One region of the Synechococcus sp. RS9902 genome, then DNA from elsewhere that is predicted to be linked to it. Evidence: predicted binding sites of a transcription regulator. Region 1 holds the regulator's gene; the other holds the start of a gene.
What was found. Region 1 encodes HrcA, which represses chaperone genes, less so after heat shock. Its sites were predicted from a motif close to TTAGCACTCNNNNNNNNNGAGTGCTAA; they were not measured.
Positions count from the first base shown of each region.

Region 1 (7,667 bases):
TGTCAAAGAAGTGCAGCTCTTTAATGCCTGGTTGAAAAACATTTGGATGCTGAAATATCATGTCAGCCAGCCATCGTGTTCCAGCTTTTTGGGAGCCTACGCAAATAAGTGAAATCAATTTAACCGCATAACTTTACAGATGTTATCATTATCTGCAGTCTTGCGCAAATGTTTCTCCAAAAAAGACTTTGATGAAATCATTTTGCTTCTCTGTTAGCTGCTGAAGTTTCTCGTGCATATAATCACTAAGAATATATTTTTGAGTTATGTGCGATGCCTTGTTTGGCTCTTTGGGGTAGTATTCGCTAACCCCTAAATAGTTATAGATCTTACTGAGAAAGCTTTTTGGGTTCGCTTTAAGCTCACCAAAAGGCAAAAAGAGAAAATACTTCTCTAAATCAACGTGTTTGGAGTATGTTTGTATTATGTCTGAATAATTGCCGCGATTTAATGTATCATTTTTGATCCAATTATCAAATTCTTTAGTAAGTCGAGCCTCGTCGACAGCGATCTCCTTGAATTTTCTGCTAATTGCCATTCTCCACTGGCTCACAGCACGCTCGTATGGGCTTCTTATGATAAATAAGTATTTGCATTCTGGTAGTAAATTAGTCATGTACTGAACATTGGCTTCTGGCATAGATGCATACGCTGGTGTAATTTCCCATGAAAGGCGTCCAGAAGGGCGATTGCTGAAAAGGGTGCGGTAATCATCCAACGAAAATATCTCTTTACTTCGTGCGACCAATTCTTTCGGAATTTCTTTGTGCCCCTGAGCATGCATTTGACGTAGTTTTGTTAATAGTCTTGTTGCGGATTTCTTGTTTAAGCTATTGGTCTCAATTGATAAGCGATCGAAAAAATGAATTTCCTTAATTCCTGGGTTCCAAAGATCTGGGTGTGAGGCTAGCGCATCAGCCAGCCATGTTGTTCCCGCTTTTTGAGCGCCAATGCAGATAAATTGTGGAAGATCTGAGTGATTTTTTTCGAGCATTAGTTGTGAATGGATGTATTTTAAAGGGATTGGCTAAAGAGTTCTTTGTTGAAATTAATATCTTCCAAGGCGTTGGATTTACTGCAGATAGCTTCGATTTGATGATGCATTTTAATTCGATGATGGAAGCTTGGGTGAGCATATTTTAATTCTCTTTCTGCTAGTTTGTAAAGTTCTGATGTTGAAAATAAATCTTTTCGTTTCGGAGATGCATTTTTTGATGGAAATTTAATGTTTTTGCAAAATAGATTGGAGAAAAGCTTCTCAAGCTTGTGGATATATTTAATTGGGACGACTATGTCGACGTCTAACTTGTCTTTACTTGACTGAAAAAACCACTCATCATGGTCTTTTTTCATTTCTTGGCGGCACCATTCTGAGAAGTCGGTGTTACCAAGGTATCTTTTCGAATTTTTTATTTTAAGTTCAGGTCTAGAGCGATATGTATACCAGCTAATTAGTTTTTCGATTGGGTGGCGTGTGGTGCAAATCTTAAGTAGTTTTTCGCAAGAATGATATTGCCTGAGCAGCGTTTCCCAGCTTGTGAAATCTGAAGGTTTTAGGTGCTTCCCATCTCGCGTGCCATTAATGCTTATTTCACAAAGCGGAGACAGTCCTGCTTCAATCGAAGTCGTCCCGCACTTTGGATTAGAGAAAAATACAAATTTTTTTTTAATGCTGATTAACATTTATTCCTTGGCCCAGTAATGTTTATTGGTTTTTGTTTCTCCTTCGCTTGAGGTTCGCTGCTGTGCTTGGGTTCGCGGTAAGTCATTGGATTAGCAGTTCAGATGCGATTGCTTAAAGAAAATGATTAATGATTTGTTCGTTGGATTGAAGTTAAAAATGCCATAATTTTAACAAGGCGAAGGTTGAGGACTTGCGGTCGTAACGTGTTAAAGGGGTGCTTTGATTGAGTGTGTTATTGGATTGTTATGTTTGAAGTTCAACGCAGCTTGTTTGTGAAAGTTGGATAAATTGCCTGTAATTGGATTATGTTTGCGAAATTATGTTTTTTTGTTGTAATGCTTTGATGACGAGCTCTACAGAATCAGCCAGCTCTTGCTTGCCTGTATCGATCTTTAACTCTGGATTCTCCGGTGCTTCGTAGGGGCTGGAAATGCCTGTGAATTCTTTGATCTGGCCTGCCCGTGCCTTAGCATAAAGACCTTTGGGGTCACGGGATTCGCAAACCTCGAGATCAGCGGCACAGAACACCTCGAGGAAGTCACCGTCATCCACCAAGTCCCGGGCCTTGTCCCGGTCGGCACGGAAGGGGGAGACAAAGGCTGTCAGAACGATCACACCTGAATCCAGGAAAAGTTTGGCCACTTCTCCAATGCGGCGTATGTTTTCTTCACGGTCGGCATCGGAGAAGCCCAGGTCTTTGCATAGACCATGGCGGATGTTGTCGCCATCCAGCACGTAGGTGGCAAGACCTCGCTCAAACAGCGCTGCGTTCACGGCATTGGCCAGGGTGCTCTTGCCGGAGCCGGATAGTCCGGTGAACCAGAGGATGACGCTGCGGTGTCCGCGTTGCTTTGCACGCTCGTCGCGGCCCACGGAGGCCTCATGCCAGGCGATGTTGGTGGACGCACCCTTGTTGGTGAGTTCTCCGTATGTCTGGCTTGTGGTCATGGCCTCAGCATGAACTGACGGCCATTATTCCCTACCTTCCAGCGCGTTTCGGCCGATATCCCTCCTTGCTGAGCAGCTCGAGCGCCAGATCCACCTGATCTCCTTGCAGTTCGATCACGCCGTCCTTGGCGGTCCCGCCACTGCCGATGCGTGTTTTGAGCTTCTTCAGCAGCACCTTGAAGCCCGCAGTATCCAGCTCCAGGCCCCGGATCACCGTCACGGTTTTGCCCCCTTTGCCACCACGGGTGGGCTGCACCCGCACCATTTGCTGCGCCTTGGTTGTGGGCTCCGCCGCAGGGCCGCTCGGTCGCTGCAGGCCCTCGGCACTGCTGAATTCTTGCCAGCCTCCCTTCGGCATCCACCCGTCGCAACCGGGTTGCATTGTCGATGACCGCCCATGCGGCGCCCCATGGCGTGACCGCCTGCTTACGCTGAGCCGACGCTCCGCCGTGGATCCGTGACCAGCACCCTGCCCAACGCCAGTACTCCGGATCCCTCCAGCCTGCAGCCAGCGGTGCGCCCCGGTGCCCATGGCCGCTTTGGACGGTTCGGTGGCCAGTACGTGCCCGAGACCCTGATGCCGGCCCTGGCGGAACTGGAGCAAGCGGCGGCTCAGGCCTGGAACGATTCCGCCTTCACCGCTGAGCTCAACCGCCTGCTTAAGAACTACGTAGGGCGCGCGACACCGTTGTATGAGGCCGAGCGTCTCACCGCCCACTACCGCCGCGCCGACGGTGGCCCCCGCATCTGGCTCAAGCGGGAAGACCTGAACCACACCGGTGCCCACAAGATCAACAACGCCCTGGGGCAGGCCCTGCTGGCCCTGCGCATGGGCAAGAAGCGGATCATTGCCGAGACCGGTGCGGGGCAGCACGGCGTCGCCACGGCCACGGTCTGTGCCCGCTTTGGCCTGGAGTGCGTGATCTACATGGGCGCGGAAGACATGCGTCGTCAGGCTCTAAACGTCTTCCGCATGCGCCTGCTGGGCGCCACGGTGCAACCGGTGACGGCCGGCACCGCCACCCTCAAGGACGCCACCAGTGAGGCGATCCGCGACTGGGTGACCAACGTCGAGACCACCCACTACATCCTTGGATCTGTTGCTGGTCCGCACCCGTACCCGATGTTGGTGCGGGACTTCCATGCCGTGATCGGTGAAGAGTCCAAACAGCAGTGTCAGGACGCCTTCGGCCGGCTGCCCGACGTGCTGATGGCCTGCGTTGGCGGTGGCTCCAATGCCATGGGCCTGTTCCATCCCTTTGTTCAGGACACGTCTGTGCGGCTGATCGGTGTTGAGGCCGCCGGTGATGGTGTGGCCAGCGGTCGCCACGCCGCGACGATCACCGAGGGCCGAGCCGGTGTGCTGCACGGCGCCATGAGCCTGCTGCTGCAGGACGGCGACGGTCAGGTGATGGAGGCCCACTCCATCAGTGCAGGTCTCGATTACCCCGGAGTGGGGCCGGAGCACAGCTACCTGCGGGAGATCGGGCGTGCTGAGTACGCCGCCGTCACGGACCAACAGGCCCTCGATGCCCTGCGCCTGGTGAGTGAGCTGGAGGGCATCATTCCGGCCCTGGAAACCGCCCACGCCTTCGCCTGGCTTGAGCAGCTCTGCCCCACCCTTGCCGATGGAACGGAAGTGGTGATCAACTGCTCCGGCCGCGGCGACAAGGACGTCAACACCGTGGCGGAGAAGCTGGGGGATCAGCTCTAAGAAGCGGACCTCAGGCCAGCAGCAATTCCAGGTGGCGGGCCACCCGCTGCACGGCAGCGTGAGCCGTGGCATAGGCCATCCGCATCGGCCCCACCAGGGCCACATGGCCAAGCCCCTCCTTGCAGCGGTAGGGCGCCTGAACCACGGCACAGGCCTCCAGGGCCGGCTGCGGATGTTCGTCCCCGATCCACACCCGTGCGGATTCACCACGGCTGATCAAAGTGGCAGGTTGGTCATCGATCAGTTCCAGCAGCGGCCGAAGGCTGGAGGTGCTTTCAAATTCCGGTTCACTCACCAGCCTGGAGAGGCCATGCACCACCACCTGTGTGGAATTGGCGGGGGTGGGCTGCTCAAGGGCGTTGCGAAGCACAGTGCCGCTGCGTTGCAGCTGCCTGGGCAGTGCGTCCCAGTTCAGGTCGCCCTCCTCGAGCTGGGCCGACGCCCAGCGTTCCATCGCGGTGAGTTCGGCTTCAGCCCCGTGGGGCAGACGCAGGTTGAGGTGGCTGGCGCGGCCATTGGCTTCCACCAGCATCACCAGCAGTCGATCACCGCTGGGCACCAAACGGATCGTCTCCAGTTGCTGGTTCTCCTGCTGCGGTTGGGTGATCAGGCTCATCAGACCGGTGAAATCCGTCAGCCGCCGGGCCAGATGCATCAGCAGGTCGTCCAAACCGGCCCAACGAAGACTCAGGCCGGTGAGCTCCCGTTCCAGGTGTTGAACGGCGATGCCGGGTTCCGGCAGCAACGCGTCCACGTAGTGCCGGTATCCCATCGGACTGGGAACGCGTCCGGCGGAGGTGTGGGGTTGATGCAGCAGTCCCCGGCGCTCAAGCGCCCCCATGGCGGAGCGAACGGTGGCGGAGCTGGCGGGGATTCCGAAGCGTTGCACCAGGGTGCGGCTGCCCACCGGCTCCATCGTGTCGACGTAGTGGTGCACCGTCGCCTGAAGCACCTGTTCTTGCCGAAGGGACAGGGGCTTGCTCATCAGTAGCGGGGAACGCTGGGATCCGCCTGAAGGCTCCAGGCATCAATGCCTCCCTCAAGGTTCCACACCTCAAGGCCCCAGGGCTGGTCCAGCAGCCACAGGCCGAAGTGGTAGCTGCGCACGCCGGCATGGCAGACCACCACGACGGGTTGAGCGGGGTTGAGGTCGTCCTGCAGTGTTCCAAGCCATGCATTGGATTGGCTCAGGGGGCGGTGCAGCACCGCACCCGGGAAGGCAGCGATCGCGAGCTCAGCCTCCTCGCGCACATCCACCAGTTGCGGTGAAGGTCGCTCGCTTTGCAGCCATTGCTGCAGTTCAGAGGCTTGGATTGGTTGTGGTTGTTGGGATTGGCCCATGGCGCCATTCTGCGGTGATGGACAAAGATGAGGCGATCCGAGACCGCCGGCCCATGAAGGCCCGCCCCTTCCTCAGCGCTGCCGGCGCTGTGCTGTTGTCGCTGATTTTGCTGGCCGCTGGCCTGCTCTGGACCATGAACCGCCAGAGCCCCCTGCAGTTGGCAGAGCAGCCGTTGCATCTGCCTCGGGCGGCCCGTTTTGTGCCCCGGGATGCTGACTTGTCCCTCCATTGGTTGGCCGATCCAGGACGGTTGCCGGCCTATGCCCAGGCCGTTGCCCCTGCCTCCCAACGCCGCGATGCCCGTGATGGCGCCCGGCAGTGGCGCGAAGGCGTCTTTGCCTTGGCGGGTCTCCAATTTGATCTTGAGCTGGCGCCTTGGCTTGGTGAGGAGGTCAGTCTCACCCTCACCGATGGGGATTCCAACACCGGTTGGGTGTTGGCTTTGACCAGTCGGGATGACGACGGCGCCCGGCGCTTTCTGCAACGGTTCTGGCAGACCCGCAGCCTGGCGGGCACCGACCTGCAGATCAGCAGCTACCGCGGTATCGGTGTGATCAGTGGCCAGGGGGCGTTGGTGGGGCATGACCCCCAACCCCTGGCTACCGCCTTAATTGACGACGATCTGCTGCTCGTGGCTTCGGGCCGTGGTGTGCTGGAGCAGGCCCTTGATGTCTCCCAGCTTCCGGATCAGCATCAGCTGGGGGATCAACGCCTGCAACGTCAGGTGGCTGAGCTCGGCGAAGGCGTGGCTCTGCTCACGGCATCTCCCCATGCCCTTGAGCATTGGCTGCAGCTTCCGCAGCTGGTGGCCCAAAGGGACGATCTGAGCGGACTCGTGGCATCACTGCGACCAGAGGGTTCAACCCTGGCGTTGGATGGGCGCCTCGGGTTCCGGCAAGCCCTGGGCACCGACCCATGGCCTGGGCTCACGGATCTGACTGCTTCGGCTGGTGGCCATGCCCGCTGGCTGGCTCAGCTTCAGAGTCCAGCCCGTTTGTTGGATCCCAGCGAAAGCCATCCGTTGGCCCAATGGTTCGCTCCGTTGCTAGCGCAGCGCTTGGCGGACCAGCCTGCGGCCGATGCGGTTGTTGGGGCTGATGACGGCCCTCTCCTCTGGCAGGACCAACCCGAGGGCTGGCTGCTGGCCACCCGGCCGCAAAGCCCCGCCAGGGATGCGGTGGATGCGCGTCTGCAGGAGCAGGGATTGACCCGTTCTGAGCTGGACGGCGATGGCGAGGTGTTGAGCGTGTGGACGCGGCTGGTGCGCCAGCGGGGACGCCAGCCGGGGGTGGACGCTCAATTGGCCGTGGCTCAGGTTCGCTCGTCTGCGTTGAACTGGTGGGGGGAGTCCTTGATGGCTCTTTCGCAGCGCCAGAACGGGCGTGCCCTCCAGCCTCGCTTGAACCAGTGGAAGGAGCTCACAGCGTCCTCCCAGCCCGCGCAGGCCCTTCTGCTGGCGGATGAGCCGGCCCGCGCACTGTTGGGGCAATGGCGGCCCTGGGCCCTGCTGCAGGTGATGGCGGGGCGGCCGCTTCAGGATCAGGTCCGCGGCCTTGCGGTGGCTGTGGACGTTGATCGTCAGGAGCAGGCTGGTACCGAGATTCCCTTGCATGCCCGGCTCGAACTCGGCTGAACTGGTTCTGTTACGGCATGGCATCGCCGAACCCCGCCATGCGGGCCAGGACCATCCGGATCGACCCCTGACCGCCGCTGGCCGTCAGCGAACCCAGCGGGTGATGGCGGCCCTGGTGCAACGAGGGCTGCGGTTGGATCGCTTGCTGTCCAGCCCTTATCGCCGGGCTCTGCAAACGGCGGAACTGGCGTTGGAGGCAGGGCTCGCTTCTGAACTCGCGGTGGATGAGCGGCTCCAGCCGGGAGGGGACCTCAACATGCTGGTGACCGCCTTTGATCAACGGCTTGGCTTGGTTGGTCATGAGCCGGATCTTGGTGATCTGGCCTGTGGTCTTCTCGGGTGTGCC
Region 1 is NZ_CP047949.1:2,205,049-2,212,715, reverse strand. Features, by position in the region: gene SynRS9902_RS12245 (sulfotransferase domain-containing protein) at 1-118, opposite strand, end outside; gene SynRS9902_RS12240 (sulfotransferase domain-containing protein) at 149-994, opposite strand; gene SynRS9902_RS12235 (sulfotransferase family 2 domain-containing protein) at 1,015-1,683, opposite strand; gene cysC (adenylyl-sulfate kinase) at 1,988-2,632, opposite strand; gene SynRS9902_RS12225 (translation initiation factor) at 2,664-2,990, opposite strand; gene trpB (tryptophan synthase subunit beta) at 3,090-4,346, shown strand; gene hrcA (heat-inducible transcriptional repressor HrcA) at 4,357-5,331, opposite strand; gene SynRS9902_RS12210 (rhodanese-like domain-containing protein) at 5,331-5,687, opposite strand; gene SynRS9902_RS12205 (DUF3352 domain-containing protein) at 5,741-7,321, shown strand; gene sixA (phosphohistidine phosphatase SixA) at 7,299-7,667, shown strand, end outside.

Region 2 (7,667 bases), 920 kb from region 1:
AAGGCAACACCCGAATCTCAAACGACACGATACAAACACCCCCGCGAGAGCCGATGCTAAAGTAAGAAAGACATAAGGGAGTGCAGTGAAAAAAACGAAACTTTTCCTGCACATTGGCCATGGAAAAACCGGAACTACTGCAATTCAATCTGCTCTCGCTATCGCTGCCAAAGATTTATTCAAGATAGGCATACAGTATCCGATATCAAAATCCCTTCGAGATAAGGCCTCGCACCTTGAAATAACTTCTGGGAATTGGAGAGCACAGCCAGGATCAACCTTGGCCGAGCAACTTCTTGAGTTAACAAAAAATAGTAAAAATAGCTCTAAAATAGTTTTAAGCTCCGAATCACTTTTTTGGCTGACGCCGGAACTCATCAAAGACAAAGACATATGGGACAAATATTTTGACATTCATGTGATCCTAGCGGTCAGAGAGATTGATGAGATGCTCTCCTCTGAATACCAACAGCGCGTCAAGCGACATGGAGACTGCATTACCCTAGGCCAATTTCTTCGCAGAAGAAACTTTATTTCATCTCATCACGCCAAAGCAGCGGAAACAATGAGCTTAATACAACAATTTAATATTCCACACACGCTAATCAACTACTCAAAACACAAACAGGACATTTCGCAACTGCTTTTCAAAATTATCGGAGCCGAAAAAGTCTACCCTGAGGCAAAAATGAAGGATGCGGTTATCAACAGGAGCTTAAGCCGCAAAGAGCTTGAAGCTCTCACTGTAATCAATGCACTTTACGCCAAGAAATTTCCGTGGATTAGCACAAGGATCTCAGACGAACTAATTACAAATCACCCAAAAGTTAAATCACAACAATGCAGAATATCGAAACAACAGCTAAAGAAGATTTACAAAACCAACGCAACATACATTCAATCAATCAATCAATTTCTTGATTCAAGCGAAAAGCTAGCCTCACTATCAAACTTTACCCAAGAATCAGCCACTCAAACCAATCCACCAGTTAACCTTAAAGAAATAGCTGAGGAAGAAACCATATCCATAAATCTTATCGGAGACATACTCTCAGAGGTCCTAACCCATGATTCGCAACAAAAACTCTCTAATAATACGGTTAATGCAATCATCGAATTAAGCCAGTCGGGACGAGTATCTAAAGAAACAGAAATTGAACTGTTGCAACTGGCAAGACAGAACCGACCGCAAGCACTAAAAATCTCAAGACTACTAGAACGCGCAAAAACAGAATTTGCGAAACCCTGACATCTGTATCAGAATACATATGTCAATATAGCATTCATACAACAGCCACGATAGATCAATTTTCCCCATTTTACGTGAAAGCATAAAAAAAACAAGCTATGAGCGTGTATGCTATACCTTCAAAATCAGAACCAAAAGCAAGTGAAAGCAAATACTGATTCACACATTCCAGCCAAGCTTCAATTCAACATTCCGTCGAAAAAACTACCAAATACACTGACTCAAAAGGTCCGCAACTCAGAGTGGAAAAAGATTATTTATGCGATTGAGCATCAAAAGGTTAAGCCAATACTCGAGTTGATCAACAAAATTGATAAATCACAAAATTCACCATGCTTACCTCACCCTTTCCGGGAATCTATAGACACATTTCCCACCAAAAGTATACGCGAGGGCATGTGCAATTTTATATTTTTTAGCGACTTAAACAATAGCAATGAATGGATTTTGTGTCAAGGCACATCGTTTGCAGATGCGATATTTTCTTCAACATACTCCGGAAAACACAAGTTATCCATCAACGATAAAACCATAATAAATTCATTGAAAAGAGCATTGAAAAAAGAAAACAAACAAAACCAAACAAGCCAGGAAAACAATAAAGCAGTTTTCGCTGGATATCTACTTGACCAAACAAGGCCCTATCATCATTTCTACGACCAACTTAAATGGATGGTACACCTGAAAAATACGAAGCCCGTTGTCAGCAAGAATTCGTTTTTCAGGCCTAAATACCTAGGCAAAGGAATGAGACTCAAACGCATAACTGAACCAACATTTTCTATGTTTCCATCAGTCATTGGTTCAAACCAAATGGGAATGAGGCTTGACAAATACACCAATAAGTTGGAAAAAGTCGTCTATCAAGACAGCCTGAGGTCCCGAGGTATTGATACGCTCAATTTTCAATGGAATAAATTTATCAAAAATATCAAAAAAACATCAGGAAAAAACAAAACTCTCACACTTTGGTTTGGGATTTCCGGTCAAAAAAGGATTTGGATCGAACAAGAGGAATTTCTTCCTATCTTGATAGAACAATTAAAGCCTTGGTTCGATTCATTTGTTTTTTTGATTGATGGATTCACGAATTACGAAAACAGTACATACAAAACAGAAAAAGGAAGCAAATTGATACCAATAAAACAAGATCTTGAGGTAATCAATTCAATACGCAAAAAACTCTCGCCATTTCCAAACACTTCTGTTTTGTCGTTGGTAGGAGAAACCTATCGAAAAAAAATTCAATACTGCCAATCTGCTGATTTTTTCATCGCAAATGCCGGTGCTGGTCAACTTGTACCTCATCGATTTTGCAAAAAGCCAGGTATCCTTCATTCAAACGAAAAGCATTGTGTTTTCCCAACAGGCATTAACAACACAACCGTGAAGTTAGTAGACAAAACACTCGTCAAAGATGTCGGAAATTTATTTGCAAAAGGCAAGAGAGCCGAGAGATCAGGTACTGGTTTAATCAGCTATAGCATCAAGAGTGAAGTCATAATCAACATGGTCATAGAAATGTTGGAATTGCGCGATGAGGGAGATCAAACTGCGTCAAACCCCTGATCATCAAAACTTTCATAGCAAGAAATTAGATATCTGGAACTTTCAGACCTGATTTCAGAAAAGCAATTTCCTTGTAGACCCTATCAAGCTCGTACAACGCTTTTGTTTCCTTCTTTTCAAGGATTTCAACCCGCTTCAACAGATCCTCCAGCAACTTGTTTTGCAAAGATTCAACCTGAACTTGCCTTTTTTGCACGCCTTTTGAGGGAGCAGAAGCCGTGCTGGCCGGGGAAAGAATGCCTCCATCCGTTTCGACGTACAACAAAGCAAGACGCTCCAACACCTTGGAGTAGGCCTTGTCTTGCTGTCGACAAAGGGCCTTGAAACGCTGCAGCGTCTCTGGAGCGAACTGGGCGGCAAAAGCTCCGGGGCGCTGAGGCATTTGTCCCGACACATCGATACACAGCAAGACGTTAGCCGGCACCTTTCCGCACCCCTCATCCTTCATGGCCGGCAACCAATGCCGCCCCCAGACACCAGATGTCTTGTAAAAACTAGTTCTTGCAAGACAGCATCAGAACATAAAAAAGAGGCCCCGCAGGACCTCTTGGCATAACTTGAGTTGGGGTGATCGGGTAGTCTCCCGACCACCCGAACGTCGATCAGTAGTCGAAGTCGCCGCCGCCCATGCCGCCGCCGGCAGGAGCTGCTTCCTTCTTCTCAGGCAGATCAGCCACGATGCACTCGGTGGTGAGCACCATGCCAGCGATGGATGCGGCATTTTGCAGACCGGAGCGGGTCACCTTGGCGGGATCGACGATGCCGGCAGCCAGCATGTCGACGTACTCACCGGAGGCAGCGTTGAAACCTTCGGCACCAGCGCGAGCCTTGACGTTCTCAGCCACAACAGCGCCGTTGGCACCTGCGTTTTCAGCAATGCGCATCAGCGGAGCGGTAAGAGCAGCAGCCACGATGTTGGCGCCGATCAGTTCCTCGCCGGACAGGCTGGAGGCTGCCCACTGCTCCAGGGCCGGAGCCAGGTGAGCCAGGGTGGTGCCGCCGCCAGGAACGATGCCTTCCTCAACAGCCGCCTTGGTGGCGTTGATGGCGTCCTCGAGACGGAGTTTCTTGTCCTTCATCTCGGTTTCGGTGGCTGCACCCACCTTCACCACAGCCACGCCACCGGCCAGCTTGGCCAGGCGCTCCTGCAGTTTCTCCTTGTCGTAGGTGGAGTCGGTCTCGTCCATCTGCTTCTTGATCTGTTCGCAGCGGGCGCCGACAGCCGCCTCGTTGCCCTCGGCAACGATGGTGGTGGTGTCCTTGTTGATGGTGATGCGACGGGCGGTGCCCAGCATCTCGAGCTTGGCGTTCTCCAGCTTGAGACCGGCATCTTCGGTGATCAGCTGACCGTTGGTCAGCACAGCCATGTCTTCCAACATGGCCTTGCGGCGATCGCCGAAACCAGGAGCCTTCACAGCGGCCACGTTCAGCACACCGCGCAGACGGTTCACCACCAGAGTGGCGAGGGCTTCCTTCTCGATGTCCTCAGCAATGATCAGCAGAGGCTTGCCGGTGCGGGCGATTTGCTCCAGCACGGGCACCAGATCCTGCACCAGACCGATCTTCTTGTCGGTGAGAAGGATGTAAGGCTCATCGAGGACGGCTTCCATCCGCTCGGTGTCGGTGGCGAAATAAGGGGAGATGTAGCCCTTATCGAAGCGCATGCCTTCGGTGACCTCGAGTTCGGTCTCCATGGACTTGCCCTCTTCGAGGGAAATCACACCTTCCTTGCCAACCTTGTCCATGGCATCGGCAATCATCTTGCCGACTTCTTCATCGTTACCAGCGGAGATGGTGCCGACCTGAGCGATGGCATTGCTATCAGCGATGGGCTTGGCCATTTCCTTGATCTTGCTGACCAGGAAATCGGAAGCCTTGTCGATGCCCTTCTTCAGGGTGATGGCGTTGGCACCGGCAGCCACGTTGCGCAGACCCGCCTTGACCATGGCGTGGGCCAGAACGGTGGCGGTGGTGGTGCCGTCACCGGCTGCGTCGTTGGTTTTGGAGGCGGCCTGACGGATCAGAGCAACACCGGTGTTCTCGATGTGGTCTTCGAGCTCGATCTCCTTGGCGATGGTGACGCCGTCATTGATGATCTGGGGTGCACCGAACTTCTTCTCGAGCACCACGTTGCGGCCCTTAGGACCCAGGGTCACGGCAACGGCTTCGCAGAGGATGTCGATGCCTTTTTCGAGAGCGCGACGGGCGTTCTCGTTGTAGATGATGCGCTTTGCCATGGAAGGCGGTTCCTAATGAAGAGGATGGTTAAGGGAGGCTGAGCTGAGACTCAAGCCGCAATGCAGCGGGATTGATCTCAGTTGACGACAGCCAGGATGTCCTTCTCGGACAGCAGCACGTATTCATCGCTGCCGAGCTTGATGTCGGTGCCGGCGTACTTGCTGTAGAGGACCTTGTCGCCCACACCAACTTCGGGAGCCTGACGGCTGCCGTCGTCGTTGCGCTTGCCGGGGCCCACCTGAACCACTTCACCCACCTGGGGCTTTTCTTTGGCAGTGTCAGGCAGAAGGATGCCGCCGGCAGTCTTCTCTTCGGATTCAGAGACCTTGACGAACACGCGGTCGCCGAGGGGTTTAACGGTCGAGACGCTGAGAGAAACAGCAGCCATGGGTACTTGCAGGAGCAGGGACAGGGCGCAATGCGCCACGCATCGACGCGAGTTGGCACTCGATGCCGATGAGTGCCAACGTATGCAAGCGACCACCCCTCGGGCCATACCCCAAGCTGTGCGGGTGACCGAACCGGAGGGGGTGCAACCACAGCGGTGGTATGGTTGCGCCGCTCTGAATGGGTCCGAGCGCGCAGCGCCTGTTCCCGCAACTCTCCTTCCTATGGTCGCTTCTGCTCCTGCATCTGCTGGCACCAAGGGTGTGATCCGTCAGGTGATCGGCCCGGTTCTGGACGTGGAATTTCCCGCCGGGAAACTGCCCAAGATCTACAACGCCCTGCGCATCGAGGGGAAAAACCCCGCAGGTGACGACGTCGCCCTGACCGCTGAGGTTCAACAGCTTCTGGGTGATCACCGGGTTCGTGCCGTTGCCATGAGTGGCACCGACGGTCTGGTGCGCGGCATGGAAGCCGTTGACACCGGTGCACCGATCTCCGTGCCCGTTGGTGAAGGCACCCTCGGCCGCATCTTCAACGTGCTGGGCGAGCCCGTCGACGAGCAGGGCCCCGTCAACACCACGGCCACCGCTCCCATCCACCGGGATGCCCCCAACATCACTGAGCTTGAGACCAAGCCCAAGGTGTTCGAGACCGGCATCAAGGTGATCGATCTCCTGGCTCCCTATCGCCAGGGCGGCAAGGTCGGCCTGGTCGGCGGCGCAGGCGTGGGCAAGACCGTGCTGATTCAGGAGCTGATCAACAACATCGCCAAGGAGCACGGCGGTGTGTCTGTGTTCGGTGGTGTGGGTGAGCGCACCCGTGAGGGCAACGACCTCTACGAGGAATTCAAGGAATCCGGCGTGATCAACGCCGACGACCTGTCCAAGTCGAAGGTGGCCCTCTGCTATGGCCAGATGAACGAGCCCCCCGGCGCCCGGATGCGTGTGGGCCTCTCCGCTCTGACCATGGCTGAGCACTTCCGCGACGTGAACAAGCAGGACGTCCTGCTGTTCGTGGACAACATCTTCCGCTTCGTGCAGGCCGGCTCCGAGGTGTCCGCACTGCTGGGTCGCATGCCTTCCGCTGTGGGCTACCAGCCCACCCTGGGCACCGACGTGGGTGCCCTGCAGGAGCGTGTTGCATCCACCGTTGAAGGTTCGATCACCTCGATCCAGGCCGTTTACGTGCCTGCTGACGACCTGACCGACCCCGCACCGGCCACCACCTTTGCCCACCTCGACGCCACCACGGTGCTGAACCGTGCCCTGGCTTCCAAGGGCATCTACCCCGCTGTGGATCCTCTGGATTCCACCAGCACCATGCTCCAGCCAGCTGTGGTGGGTGACGAGCACTACCGCACCGCCCGCGCCGTGCAGTCCACCCTGCAGCGCTACAAGGAACTGCAGGACATCATCGCGATTCTTGGTCTCGACGAACTGTCGGAAGACGACCGTCGCACCGTGGACCGTGCCCGCAAGGTGGAGAAGTTCCTCTCCCAGCCTTTCTTCGTGGCTGAAATCTTCACCGGCATGCCCGGCAAGTACGTGAAGCTGGAGGAGACCATCGCTGGTTTCAACCAGATCCTTTCCGGTGAGCTGGACAGCCTCCCCGAAGCCGCCTTCTACCTGGTGGGCAACATTGAGGAAGTGAAAGCCAAGGCCGAGAAGATCGCCGCCGAAACTAAGTGATCCCTGCGGGGGTGTGAATCACACCCCCGATCACGTGTTTCTCGACAGTCCATTCTCTTTTCGAACCAAGGTTCATGTCCCTCACCCTCCGCGTGCTGGCAACAGACCAGAACGTCTTTGATGGCAGCGCCGACGAGGTGATCCTGCCCAGTACCACCGGTCAACTCGGCATCCTGCCCGGCCACATCTCCCTGCTCACCGCCATCGACATCGGTGTACTGCGGGTGCGTGCCAACGGTGCATGGAACTCCATCGCTCTGATGGGTGGTTTCGCCGAAGTGGATGCCGATGAAGTCACCGTTCTGGTGAACAAGGCCGAACTTGGCAGCTCCATCGATGCCGCTGCCGCCGAAGCCGCTTTCCAGAAGGCCTCCACCGTGGTGGCTGGCATGGAAGGCCAACCTGCCTCGGCGGAAAAACTCAAGGCGCAGCAACAGCTGAATGAAGCCCGCGCTCGCCTTCAGGCCAGCAAAACCGCCGACTGAGTCATCTCCCTATTTCAAGGATGACGTCGCAAAAGGCCAGGGGCGGTAACC
Region 2 is NZ_CP047949.1:647,345-655,011, reverse strand. Features, by position in the region: gene SynRS9902_RS03355 (hypothetical protein) at 86-1,249, shown strand; gene SynRS9902_RS03350 (hypothetical protein) at 1,391-2,818, shown strand; gene SynRS9902_RS03345 (hypothetical protein) at 2,844-3,266, opposite strand; gene groL (chaperonin GroEL) at 3,421-5,055, opposite strand; gene groES (co-chaperone GroES) at 5,133-5,444, opposite strand; gene atpD (F0F1 ATP synthase subunit beta) at 5,668-7,131, shown strand; gene atpC (ATP synthase F1 subunit epsilon) at 7,206-7,616, shown strand.
Region 2: a site for HrcA is predicted at 5,497-5,523, ahead of groES (co-chaperone GroES). Genes of this name have one in related genera too.